Regions from separate parts of the Streptomyces sp. NPDC042002 genome, predicted to be linked through region 1. Evidence: riboswitches for the same ligand, from Rfam matches in the RefSeq annotation. Region 1 holds a riboswitch; each other region holds the start of a gene.
The links. Region 1 has a riboswitch for cyclic di-AMP ahead of ACZ6KY_RS34820 (transglycosylase SLT domain-containing protein). Riboswitches for the same ligand answer to the same signal wherever they lie in the genome.
Positions count from the first base shown of each region.

Region 2: another riboswitch for cyclic di-AMP. It lies ahead of ACZ6KY_RS27115 (C40 family peptidase); the one in region 1 lies ahead of ACZ6KY_RS34820 (transglycosylase SLT domain-containing protein).
Region 3: another riboswitch for cyclic di-AMP. It lies ahead of ACZ6KY_RS12165 (M23 family metallopeptidase); the one in region 1 lies ahead of ACZ6KY_RS34820 (transglycosylase SLT domain-containing protein).
Region 4: another riboswitch for cyclic di-AMP. It lies ahead of ACZ6KY_RS09925 (M23 family metallopeptidase); the one in region 1 lies ahead of ACZ6KY_RS34820 (transglycosylase SLT domain-containing protein).

Region 1 covers NZ_JBVJCT010000038.1:16,043-19,219, forward strand. Annotated here, with positions in the region: partial or broken gene ACZ6KY_RS34815 (CocE/NonD family hydrolase) at 1-825, shown strand, start outside; cyclic di-AMP (ydaO/yuaA leader) riboswitch at 1,730-1,890, shown strand; gene ACZ6KY_RS34820 (transglycosylase SLT domain-containing protein) at 1,894-2,664, shown strand; gene ACZ6KY_RS34825 (HAD family hydrolase) at 2,744-3,177, opposite strand, start outside.
Region 2 covers NZ_JBVJCT010000022.1:16,896-20,072, forward strand. Annotated here, with positions in the region: gene pcrA (DNA helicase PcrA) at 1-820, opposite strand, end outside; cyclic di-AMP (ydaO/yuaA leader) riboswitch at 1,189-1,358, shown strand; gene ACZ6KY_RS27115 (C40 family peptidase) at 1,367-2,539, shown strand; gene ACZ6KY_RS27120 (tellurite resistance/C4-dicarboxylate transporter family protein) at 2,770-3,177, shown strand, end outside.
Region 3 covers NZ_JBVJCT010000006.1:125,461-128,637, forward strand. Annotated here, with positions in the region: gene ACZ6KY_RS12160 (M16 family metallopeptidase) at 1-1,001, shown strand, start outside; cyclic di-AMP (ydaO/yuaA leader) riboswitch at 1,218-1,378, shown strand; gene ACZ6KY_RS12165 (M23 family metallopeptidase) at 1,391-2,155, shown strand; gene ACZ6KY_RS12170 (GntR family transcriptional regulator) at 2,352-3,044, shown strand.
Region 4 covers NZ_JBVJCT010000004.1:509,554-512,730, forward strand. Annotated here, with positions in the region: gene ACZ6KY_RS09920 (tyrosine-protein phosphatase) at 1-680, opposite strand, end outside; cyclic di-AMP (ydaO/yuaA leader) riboswitch at 1,312-1,471, shown strand; gene ACZ6KY_RS09925 (M23 family metallopeptidase) at 1,474-2,367, shown strand; gene ACZ6KY_RS09930 (SGNH/GDSL hydrolase family protein) at 2,736-3,177, shown strand, end outside.

The DNA of each region.
Region 1 (3,177 bases):
CTGCTTCGAGTTCGAGGTGGCGGAGGAGACCTGGGTGCTGGCCGCCCCCGGTCGATCTGCGGCTGACGTCAGCGTCACCCAGGGGCCAGGTGATCGCCCGGCTGTGCGACGTGGCCCCGGACGGATCGTCCACGCTCGTCACCCGAGGTGTCCTGAACCTGTCGGCACGCCGGGGCCGCGACCAGGCGGTTCCCCGGAGACCGGGTACTACGGAGAACGTGGCGTTCGACCTGACCGGCATCGGCTACGCGTTCCCGGCGGGCCACCGCATCCGCCTGGGCGTCTCCTCCGCGTACTGGCCCTGGATCTGGCCCCAGCCGGGCTCGGAGGCGGGCTTCACCCTGGACCCGATCGGCAGCACCCTGGAACTCCCCGTACGGACAAGGGAGTCGGACCCCTCGATCACCCTCGGGGAGCCCGAGGAGTCCGAACCCCTCGGCGTGACCGTCTCCGAGACCCTGGACGAGCCCCGCCCGGAACGCCTGGTCCCGCGCGACGTGGCCGCGGGCACCTGGCGCCTGACGCCTGGAGGTGGACCCGGAGCACGGCGGCACCCGCGCGTTCCCCGACGGCCTCGAATGCACGGAGGACGCGCGGGAGACGTACACGATCGACGAGTCGGACCCGCTGTCCGCCCGCGCCCGCTCGACCCGGTCGATCCGGCTGCACCGACCGGACCTGCCCTGGGACGCCCGCGTCGAGACGGTCTCCGCCATCACCTGCGACGCGCGGAACTTCATCACGACCGACGAGGTCGTCTGCAAGGACGGCGACGAGGTCGTCTTCCACCGGACCTGGGGGAAGGGAATCCCGCGCGCTGCGGGCTGCGGGCTGACCGGGACTGGCCTGGCCAACAGGGGCCGGGCCGGGACAACAGGGTCTGGCCGGGCCGGGCCGGGCTGGGCTGGGCTGGGCTGGGCCCTGACCGGGCCTCACCTGGCCGACAAGGCCTGACCGGGCCGGGCCGACAGGGCTTACGGGGACGGGAGTTCGCCCCGTAAGCCCTCTTCGCGCCGCGCGTCCGGACGCCGATCAGCCCGGCGCCCCGACACCGATCCGCCCCGGCGTCCCGACACTGGTCACCTGGCCTCCCCGTACCGATCCGCCGGGCACCCCCGCGCCGATCCGCCGCGCATCCCCCGCGTCGGCATGCCCCGCGTCCCGGCACCGACATCTCGCGTGTGCGCCGAACACCGGTGCCACGGAACGCACTTCACCCCGCGCCCATCAAGGCTCGGGCTGCGCTCGCCCGGTTCGACGCAACTCGGTCCGGCTCGCCCGGACTCGGTCCCGAGTCCGGCGTAGCCCGCTCCGGGCCGCCGAGCCCGGTCGGCGTCCGGCCTGCGCCTCGGCCCCGGACGGGCCGCGCCCGACGTGTCCCGCGCCACAAATCTCGCTGCGCGAGGGGCCGCTCGGTGCCCTCCGGGGGCTCCGCACCCCACCACCACCCGAAGCACAATGCCCGAATTACCCGGTACGCCGCCTTGATGACCCTTGGTCTGGTGAATTGAGTCACCAGCGAGCCGGGGCGCCAACTCGCGCCGCCTCCCGACCAACCCCTTCGCCAAAGGCAAGTTGAGGATCCAATTCCGGCGCAATCGGACTTTTTCCCCGCGCCCTAACCAGGTGAAATCGATCTTCGCAGCCAAATCTTGCCTTGTTCCGGACATGTGCTCTCGCATACGTTCTGGTCGATCCCGGGCGGATCGCCGAATCCTGCCGCCGCCCGGAAACCCACCCACCCACGCACGGCAGGAGCGGGGGAACCACAGGTAAGCCGCCGATCCGGACACACCGGACCGGCTAGGGGTGAAGCCGCGCCCATAACGCGGCCGGGCATCTCCCGCCCGAACCCGACAGCTCACCTCGCAGGCGTCGGAGAGGACATTCGTCATGCCCGTACGAGGCAAGCACCGCCGCATGAAGACCAACGTCATCACCCGGGGCATGATCGCCGCCGGAACGGGTGGCATCGCCCTCGCCCTCCCGCTCGTGAGCGCCACCGGCGCCCACGCAGCGACTCCGGCGCAGGCCCCGCAGCTCACGAAGGCCGCCCACACCGCGGTGATCCCCAACGTGCAGCTCCTCACCTACAAGGTGGTCGCGGGCGACACCCTCTCCAAGGTGGCGCAGAAGCACCCCGAGAGCGGTGGCTGGAAGAAGCTGTACGTGGCGAACCGCGCGGTCATCGGCTCCAACCCCGCCCTGATCCGTCCGGGCCTGAAGCTGACCGTGGGTACGAAGAAGCTGAAGTCGACGGTCGTGACCACCACGGCGAACGCGACCCCGGCCGTCGCCAAGTCCACCCCGGCCACCGCCACCCAGGCCTCGCTCAAGACCTACTCCAACAACCTCGACGGCTGGATCAAGCAGTCCCTGGACGTCATGGCCAAGGCGGGCATACCGGGCAGCTACGACGGCATCTACCGCAACGTGATGCGCGAGTCCTCCGGCAACCCCAACGCCATCAACAACTGGGACTCCAACGCCGCCGCGGGCATTCCCTCCAAGGGGCTGCTCCAGGTCATCGACCCCACGTTCCAGGCCTACCACGTCGCCGGCACGTCGATGAACATCTACGACCCGGTCGCGAACATCAGCGCGGCCTGCAACTACGCGGCCAAGACCTACGGCTCCATCGACAACGTCAACGGCGCCTACTGATCAGACCCTGACGTCCTCGGCTTCGCCCGCGCCCGCCGGCGGCACCTCCTCGGTGCCGCCGGCGGGTGCGTTGCCGCCGCTAGAAGCCGAAGAGGCGCTCCAGGACCACCGCGATCCCGTCGTCCTCGTTCGACAGCGTGACCTCGTCGGCCACCGCCTTCAGTTCCGGGTGGGCGTTGGTCATCGCCACCCCGCGGGCGGCCCAGTCGAACATCGGGATGTCATTGGGCATGTCACCGAAGGCGAGCGTCGAGCACGGGGTGAGTCCCAGGTGCGCCGCGGCCAGAGCGAGGCCCGTCGCCTTGGTCACCCCGCATGGCTGGAGTTCGACGGTGCCGGGCCCGGACATGGTGACCGTCGCCAGCGAACCGACCACTCCCCGCGCCGCGGAGGCCAACTCGTCGTCGGACAGGGACGGGTGGCGGAGCAGCACCTTGCTGATCGGCTCCGTCCAGAGGTCGTCCCGGCGCGGCACCCGCACGGCCGGCAGGGTCGGATGCGGCATCACATACC
Region 2 (3,177 bases), on a different contig from region 1:
AGTGCTCGGCGACGTCCGGGAAGGCGCGCAGCAGATGGACCGTGGTCATGATCAGGTCGTCGAAGTCGAGCGCGTTGGCCTCGCGCAGCCGCGACTGGTACATCGCGTACGCCTGGGCGAGGGTCTTCTCGAAGCCGTCGGTGGCCTGAGCGGCGAAGTCCTCCTCGTCGATCAGCTCGTTCTTCAGGTTCGAGATCTTGGCGCTGAACGACTTCGGCGGGAAGCGCTTGGGGTCGAGGTCGAGATCACGGCAGACGAGCGCCATCAGACGCTTGGAGTCGGCGGCGTCGTAGATCGAGAAGGACGAGGTGAATCCGAGCGTCTTGCTCTCGCGGCGCAGGATGCGGACGCAGGCGCTGTGGAAGGTCATCACCCACATCGCGTTGGCGCGCGGGCCCACGAGCGCCTCCACGCGCTCCTTCATCTCGCCCGCGGCCTTGTTCGTGAAGGTGATCGCGAGGATCTGGCCGGGGTGGACGTTGCGCTCGCCGAGCAGATGCGCGATCCGGTGCGTGAGCACCCGGGTCTTGCCGGAGCCGGCACCGGCCACGATGAGCAGCGGGGAGCCGGAGTGCACCACGGCCGCGCGCTGGTTCTCGTTCAGTCCGTCCAGCAGGGCCGCCGGGTCCACGGCGGGCCTGGGCGCGCCGTCGCGGTAGTACGCGTCCCGGCTCGGCGGCATGTCGAACTTCCCGCCGAACAGATCGTCCGGAACCGGCTCCGGTACGTGATCGTCCTCGGGCGGCGGCGGGTGTTCGTCCTCGTGGGCCGCGGAGGGCTTGAGGTCCGCCAGGAAGCTGTCGTCAAAGAGGCTGCTCATCGCTCTCCGAGTCTAGGCCGCCCCACTGACAGCCCGCCGCCACCCCGGGAACTCGACCGGAACTCGTGACGCGAATCCCGGACATCCGGGCCCACACGACCGCCCATCACCTTTCATGACCGACCTGTCACTCCAGGTGAGGTTCGGCGGGACGCCTCCGCAAGGGAGCCGCCATCACATGAAGGTCACAAGCACCATTGACCCCATATACGGATAGATCAACTCAAACGCATCACATGAGACGGAGTACGCGGCGAAGGTCACGAAAATGTATCGGGCATATCGCACATCAACCTTCACACGGGCCACAACAGTTGGTTAGCGTGCCGGAAGGCCACTCGACCGCAACCGGCGAACCTCGCCGGGCCGAGCGGCCTCCGCCGAGTTCGGTACGCCCACGGGCCGCCGGAGCCGGGGACCCACCGAACTCGGGGTGAATCGGTCCAACCGCCTTGTGGGGCATGGACCGTAGGGCAACCTTCCGGAACCACCCGCCCGAACCCGACAGCTAACTCGGCAGGCGGATGACGGAAGGAGTCGCCTCTCTTGGCGTCGCACCGCAAATGGCGTCCTACGGGTACGCGCATCGCAGGCATACGGACCCCGGCCCTCGCCACGGCGGCCCTCGCCTCCGTGGCCCTGCTCTCCCAGACGGCGAACGCCGCCCCCTCGGCCGAACCCAGACCCAGCGTCGAAGAGGTCTCGAAGAAGGTCAACGACCTCTACCACCAGGCCGAGACGGCCACCGACAAGTACAACGCGACCCGGGAGAAGGCCGCCAAGCAGCGGAAGCGCGTCGACACCCTGCTCGACGACGTCGCCCAGCGCACCGAGAAGCTCAACACCGCGCGCGAGGAGCTGGGTTCGTTCGCCGCGGCGCAGTACCGCACCGGGGCCGTCGCGCCCAGCACCGCGACACTGCTGCTCGCGGACAACCCGCAGGACTACTTCGACCAGACCCAGCTGATGAGCCGTCTGACGACCCGCCAGAAGGCGGCCGTGGACGACTACATCACCGACCAGGCCGCCACCACCAGGAAGCGTACGGAGGCCAGCCGGAGCCTGCAGTCGCTGACCGCCTCGCAGAACGCGCTCAGGACGTCCAAGGCCGCGGTGCAGCGCAAGCTCGGCGAGGCCCGCGGCCTGCTCTCGAAGCTGAACGCCGAGGACAAGGCGCGGCTGGCGGCCATCGAGAAGAAGAAGCAGGAGCGGGCCACGGCCAAGGCGGCGGAGCTGGCACGACAGCAGGCGGCCGCCGAGAAGGCCGCCCAGCGGCAGTCGTCCGGCACCACGACCGGCTCGACGGCCGGATCGACTGCCGGACCGGCGACGGGATCGACGGCCCCGGACTCCTCGTACGCGACCAAGGCGGCCAAGGCGCTCGCGTTCGCCCGCACCCAGATCGGCAAGCCGTACGTCTGGGGCGCCACCGGCCCGGACTCCTACGACTGCTCGGGCCTGACCCAGGCCGCCTGGAAGGCCGCCGGTGTCGGTCTCCCGCGCGTCACCTACGACCAGGTGAACGCCGGCACGACGGTCTCCCTCGCCGACGCCCAGCCCGGTGACCTGGTCTTCTTCTACAACGACATCAGCCACGTCGGCCTCTACATCGGCAACGGCATGATGATCCACGCGCCGAAACCGGGAGCGTACGTCCGCGAGGAGTCGATCTACTACGACGGCACCTCGGCGATCCACAGCGTGGTGCGCCCGGCGTAGTCCGGGGCGCGGGCGACATCCTTCGCGGGGCACGCGCGCGTGGAGCGACTGAAGCTCCACGCGCGTGTGCCCCTCGTTTCGTACGGCACGCACGCGTGCCCCGGCGTTTCGTATCCCACGCGCGCGTGCTCCGCTGTTTTCGTCCCCCACGCACGCGTGCCCGGTGTTTTCGCGCTCCCCACGCGCGTGCCCCGTCGGTAACCGGTCCGGAGATCCCTAGCATCGGGCGCATGCCAGATACACCGGACATGCCGGACACCGCTTCGTTCCGCGCCTGGTGGGCGGGACGGTCGCCCGCCGCCGGAACCGCCGTCATGGCCACCGGCGTCATCTCGATCGGGCTGCACCTGACCGGCTACGAGACCCTCTCCCGGATCGCGCTGGTCCTGGCGTCGCTCGCCTGGCTCGGGCTCGCCGCGGACTTCCTCGTCCGGCTGGCGGGCGACCGGGAGCAATGGGTGCGGCAGGCCGGCACGCCGGCCGGGCTCAACGCGGTCGCGGCGACCACCGTGCTCGGCACCAGGTTCTCCGTACTGGGGTGGCAGGGGCTCGCCGAGGTCCTGCTCGCCCTGTCGGCCGCGCTCTGGCCGATCCTGCTGCTGGCCGTCGTACGGCACTGGCGGCGCCGTATGGCGGGA
Region 3 (3,177 bases), on a different contig from region 1:
TGCGGGCCCCCGCGTTCGCGGACAGCGAGGTCGAGCGGCTGGTGCGCAACCGGCTGGACGAGATCCCGCACGAGACGGCCAACCCCGCCCGTCGTGCCGCCAAGGAGCTCTCCAAGGAGCTGTTCCCGGCGAGCGCGCGTATGTCGCGTCCGCGCCAGGGCACCGAGGAGACCGTCCAGAACATCGACTCGGCGGCCGTACGCGCCTTCTACGAGAAGCACGTACGCCCGGCCACGGCCACCGCGGTCGTCGTCGGCGACCTGACCGGTGTCGACCTCGACGAGCTGCTCGGCGACACGCTCGGCTCCTGGACGGGTTCGTCCGCCGAGCCGCGCCCCGTGCCGCCGGTGAGCGCCGACGACACCGGCCGCGTGATCATCGTCGACCGCCCCGGGGCCGTCCAGACCCAGCTGCTCATCGGCCGGGTCGGCGCCGACCGGCACGACCGCGTGTGGCCCGCCCAGGTGCTCGGCACCTACTGCCTCGGCGGCACCCTCACCTCGCGCCTGGACCGCGTCCTGCGCGAGGAGAAGGGCTACACCTACGGCGTACGGGCGTTCGGCCAGGTCCTGCGCTCCGCGCCGGACGGCACGGGCGTCGCGATGCTCGCCATCAGCGGCTCGGTGGACACCCCGAACACGGGTCCGGCGCTCGACGACCTGTGGAAGGTGCTGCGCACCCTCGCGGCCGAAGGGCTGACCGACACGGAGCGCGATGTCGCCGTGCAGAACCTGGTGGGTGTCGCGCCCCTCAAGTTCGAGACGGCGGCGGCCGTCGCGAGCACGCTCGCGGACCAGGTCGAGCAGCACCTGCCGGACGACTATCAGGCGACGCTCTATCAGCAACTGGCCGCCACCGGCACCGTGGAGGCCACCGCGGCCGCCGTGAGCGCGTTCCCGATGGACCGTCTGGTGACCGTCCTGGTGGGCGACGCGGCACAGATCGAGGAGCCGGTCAGGGCCCTCGGAATCGGTGAAGTCAGCGTGGTGGCCGCCGAGTAGAGCCCGTGCGACCGAAGAGGGCCCTGATGACTGAAGAGTCGCCAGGGCCTTCTCTTTTCCCGGACCCCGCCCCCAAGATGTCCGCATTCGTGCGGGAGTTGCCCTTCTGCTCTGTGGGATGCGTTACAAAAATCGTGATCTGTTTGTTGTTCGAATGATGCCGCGTTTAGCGTCGGTCCGGCTGTTCGTCACGCAGTGCGCCGCGCCCGCGGCACCGGACAGTCATCGCCGAGTCCCCCTATGGCGCGAGTCAGGGGAGCCGGGGACCCACACGTAGTCCCTGGGGTGAATCGGACGCCCTCCCCGGAGGGGGTCCGTAGGAGACCTTCCTGCTCCGAACCCGTCAGCTAACCCGGTAGGCGAGAGGGAAGGAAAGGATCAGCCCCTACATGGCGTTCTCTTGTGGCACCGGCAAGCATCGTCGTCAGAGCCGCGTGCACAGCACGACCAAGACCGCCGTCGGGGTCGCGGCGCTCACCACCACCGGTGTGATCGGAACCCTGGCCGCCCCCGCGTTCGCCGCGGAATCCTCCGTCGAGCAGACCGGGCTGACCCAGGCCGTCACGCTCGGCGACTCGGTCGCCGACCAGATCGACGCCCAGGCCTTCGCGCAGCAGCGCGCCGCCGACGAGGCCGCCGCGCGGAAGCAGGCCGAGCAGACCGCGCGCAAGCACGCCGCGGAGCAGGCCGCGAAGGCCCGCGAGGCCAAGGAGCGCGCCGCCCGTGAGGCCGAGCGCAAGCGCCTGAACACGTTCGTCATCCCGATCACCGGTTCGTACATCTCCACCGGCTACCAGGCCAGCAGCAGCCTCTGGTCCTCGGGCAGCCACACCGGCGTCGACTTCCACGCCGCGTACGGCACCTCGGTCCACACCGTCGGCTCCGGCACCGTCGTCACGACCGGCTGGGGCGGCGCCTACGGCAATCAAGTCGTGATCAAGATGCACGACGGCACGTACACCATGTACGGCCACCTGTCGTCCATCGGGGTGTCGGTGGGGCAGGCGGTCACTCCGGGGCAGCAGATCGGCCTCTCCGGGGACACCGGCAACACCACCGGACCGCACCTCCACTTCGAGGCCCGTACGACCGCGGAGTACGGCTCGGACATCGACCCGGTCGCGTACCTGCGCTCGCACGGAGTCAACGTCTGACGACCGCTTCGCGGCTTCTTCACCGCTTTCGATGCCCCGGCTCACCGAGCCGGGGCATCATCGTTTCCGGAGGCCGTCTGTCCAAAAAATATCCATGGATTCAGGCCCGCCATCGGAAATTCAGGCTTCCTGCAATAGAGTCACTGAACAAGCGTCAATCGATGGCGTTTCGCGGGGATTAAAGCGGAGGTCGGTCATGCGTATTCCGGCGCACTCGGTATGCACGGCGATCCGTGACGACATCGTCGCGGGTGTCTACGAGCGCGGCGGCCGGCTCACCGAGGAACTGCTCGCGCGGCGCTACGGCGTCTCGCGCGTCCCCGTGCGCGAGGCGCTGCGCACCCTGGAGGCCGAGGGCTTCGTGGTCACCCGCCGGCACGCGGGCGCGTGCGTCGCGGAACCCACCGAGCAGGAGGCCGCGGACCTCCTGGAGATGCGCATGCTGCTGGAACCGCTGGGCGCCGCGCGGGCCGCCCAACGGCGTACGGAGGCCCACCTCAAGGTGCTGCGAGGCCTGGTCAGGCTGGGCCAGGAGCGTTCCAGGAGGGGCCACAGCGAGGATCTGCGCTCGCTGGGCGGCTGGTTCCACGAGACGCTCGCACAGGCGTCCGGCAGTCCCGCGCTGACCTCCACGCTCGCCCAGCTGCGGCACAAGATCGCCTGGATGTACTCGGTGGAGGCGCCGGCCAACCCCGCGGAGTCCTGGGCCGAGCACGGCGGCATCGTGGACGCGGTCGCCCGCGGCGACGGCGAGCGGGCCCGCGCGATCACGGCGCTGCACACCGAGCGCGCGACGGCCGTGCACCGGCTCCGATTTCCCGGCGGCGAGCGGCCGGACCGTGTGAGAAGTTCGCAACATCCCGTAAACATGACGGGCCTGCGTCATTAACACGGGCGCCGTATACAAAGAGGGATATTCGGCAGGGCCTCATTTCTGATGCCCTTTTATTCGCGTGTCCGGAATTTCGGCGCGCGCTATTCCCGGGACCACGGCACGAGGGCCCCGCGTGTCACCGGGAGAA
Region 4 (3,177 bases), on a different contig from region 1:
AGGTACTCGGCGCGCGCGTCGAACAGGGGGCTGAGCAGTTCCATGACCTCGGGGGAGTACGCGGCGGCCGAGGTGTTGTTGCGGCGCACCTTGTAGCGGCGGTGCGCGGCGTTCGACTCCAGGTAGTCGGCCACGATCGCCTCGCGCTCGACGCCGAGGGCGAGCAGGGTGATCGCGATGGACAGTCCGGCGCGGTCCTTGCCGGCCGCGCAGTGCATCAGCGCGGGCACACTGTCCTCGGCCAGCGCGTGCAGCACCTGGGAGTGTTCGGCCGTGCGCTCCTTGATGATCGTGCGATACGAGTTGATCATCCGGTTCGCGGCCTTGCCGTCGCCGAGGATCGCGCGCAGCTGGTCGAGATCGCCGTCGCGGACCATCTTCCAGAACTCGCCGCCGTCCGCCGGGTCGGTCAGCGGAAGGTTCACGTTCCGTACGCCCGGCAGTTCGACGTCCGGGCCCTCCAGCTTCTGGTCCGCGGCATTGCGGAAGTCGAAGATCGTGTGGAGTCCCAGAGAGGAGAGGAACGCGGCGTCGTCCTCCGTGGCGTGAGCGAGGTGGCCGCTGCGGAACAGGTGCCCGTAGCGCACTCGTCGGCCGTCCGCGGCGGGCAGACCGCCCACGTCGCGGAAGTTGCGCACTCCGCCGAGCTCGGGCTCGGTCGACGGGACCTGCTGCGTCACGGGGGCTCCTCCCATTCGGCCGCCGGCGTCGCCGGGCTGGACTCGGCGTCGCTCGTCGGCAGTTGTTCCGGCTCGCGCTCTCGACGATACGACATGGGTTCCTCAGGCAATGAGTTGTCCACAGGCGTCGCCTTCCGGACAGGACCCCTTTGATGATGTTGCTCCATGGGTACGTCCGTTCGAATGCATCGAAGGGTCGGTCACCTCTTCCTGCTGTGCGGACTCGACGGGATGAATCGGAACGAGATGGGGCATTGCCGCATACCGTTTCGTGTGCCGGAATGCGCGGAGGTCCGGATGTGACGGATATCCGTTCGCGTCATATCTGGCTGTTCTGTCCGGATTGGCGCCTTCGTTATAACTGGCCCTGGAATAAGGCACCCTGAGTCGAGTCGCGTGAGGAGCGTCATATTCGTGACGATGCGTTGCTGTCCTCACTTCCCAACCGGCCCGCGTTTCCTGGCGCGTTGAGGGGCCCGAAAGATCGTCATTCCACAGAGGGTGACGGCAATTCCCGCATGGATCAAGAAAGATGAGCGCACGGAAAGCGCACGTAGTTGTCGACGCGCTCTCATCTCGCTTACGTTCTGCCTCAATCCGGACGGACGCCCAATCCTGCCGCCGCCCGGAATCCGCACACTCACCCGTACACGGCAGGAGCGGGGGACCCACAGGTTCCGTGCCTGGTCCGGTCTCCGGAACAGGCTAGGGGTACAGCCGCGCAGCAGCGTGGCCGGGCATCTCCAGCCCGCACCCGACAGCTCACCCCGCAGGCGCCGGAGAGGAAATCGTCATGCCCGCGAAGGGTAAGCACCGCCGTCCCAAGTCCCTCCGTTTCACCCGCTCGATCGCCGTGGCCGGAACCGGTGGCGCCGCACTCGCGCTGCCTCTGATGGGAGCCACGGGCGCCCACGCCGCGACCCCGGCCACCGCCGTGGCGCAGCATGTCGAGAAGGCCGCGACCGCCGCTCCCGCCGCCGAGAAGACCGCCACGACGAAGACGTACGCGGTGAGGTCCGGCGACTACCTCTCGAAGATCGCCGACGAGCAGAACGTCAGCGGTGGCTGGAAGAAGATCTACTCCGACAACCGCTCCGCCATCGGCGGCGACCCGTCGCTGATCCACCCCGGTCTGAAGCTGTCGCTCGGCAAGAAGGCCGCCTTCGCCGGCGGCGCCCACTCGGCCACCCGCACGACGACCTCGGCGCCGAAGACCGACCAGGCGACCCCGGCCACCGAGTCGGCCGCCCCCGACACCGCTTCCGCCGACAACGGTTCCGGCTACACCCTGCCGGTCCAGGGCGGCACCATAGGCACCGGCTACAAGGTGGCGGGCAGCATGTGGTCCAGCGGCTACCACACGGGCGTGGACTTCGTGGTCCCGACCGGCACCACGATCAAGTCCATCGCCGCGGGCACCGTCGTCTCCGCCGGCTGGGGCGGCGCCTACGGCAACCAGGTCGTCATCCAGCACGCCGACGGCAAGTACTCCCAGTACGCCCACATGTCGTCCCTGTCCGTCTCGGCGGGGCAGACCGTGACCGAGGGCCAGCAGATCGGCCTCTCCGGCGCGACCGGCAACGTCACCGGACCGCACATGCACTTCGAGATCCGCACCACGCCGGACTACGGCTCCGACGTCGACCCGGTCGCGTACCTGCGCTCGCACGGTGTCGCCGTCGGCTGACCCGTCGCCCTGAGTTCCAGGCGCTTGCCCCGCTCCTGACCTGACGGCAGGAGCGCCGCCGAAGGCCGGACCCCATGATCCTCGGGGTCCGGCCTCCGGTGTTTTCCGTCACGGGGCGCGTGTACCAGGAAAGTATCCGTCGTCGAGCAATGCGCGCGACCGCGCCGAGCGATTCCCCCGTGACGTTCCGGCCGCTGAGTGATCGATGCTTCAACGTCCCTGATATGAGCCTTATTCCAGAGTTGACCAACGCTTGGCGAGTGGCTTATCTCACCGCCCGTCAACCCTTCCCTACGGTCGCGTAGCTCACATCGAAAGGTGAATCATGGGTCGATGTGGCAGACGATTCGAAGAGTGACGACAGATCAGTGATCGGGTCGTACGTGGCGGTGGGGGACAGCTTCACCGAAGGCGTCGGCGACCCTGGGCCCGACGGGGCGTTCGTCGGCTGGGCCGACCGGTTCGCGGTACTTCTCGCCGACCGGCGACCCGAAGGCGATTTCAACTACACCAATCTCGCCGTGCGCGGCAAACTGCTCGACCAGATCGTCGAGACCCAGCTCCTGAAGGCCAAGGAGCTCGGCCCGGACCTGGTCTCGTTCAGCGCGGGCGGCAACGACATCATCCGCCCCGGCACCGACCCCGACGAGGTCGCGGAGCGCTTCGAGCGCGCGATAGCCGACCTCACCTCCGCCGTCGGCGCCGTCATGGTGACCACCGGCTTCGACACCCGTGGCGTTCCCGTGCTCAAGCATCTGCGCGGCAAGATCGCCACCTACAACGGACATGTGCGGGCCATCGCGGACCGCT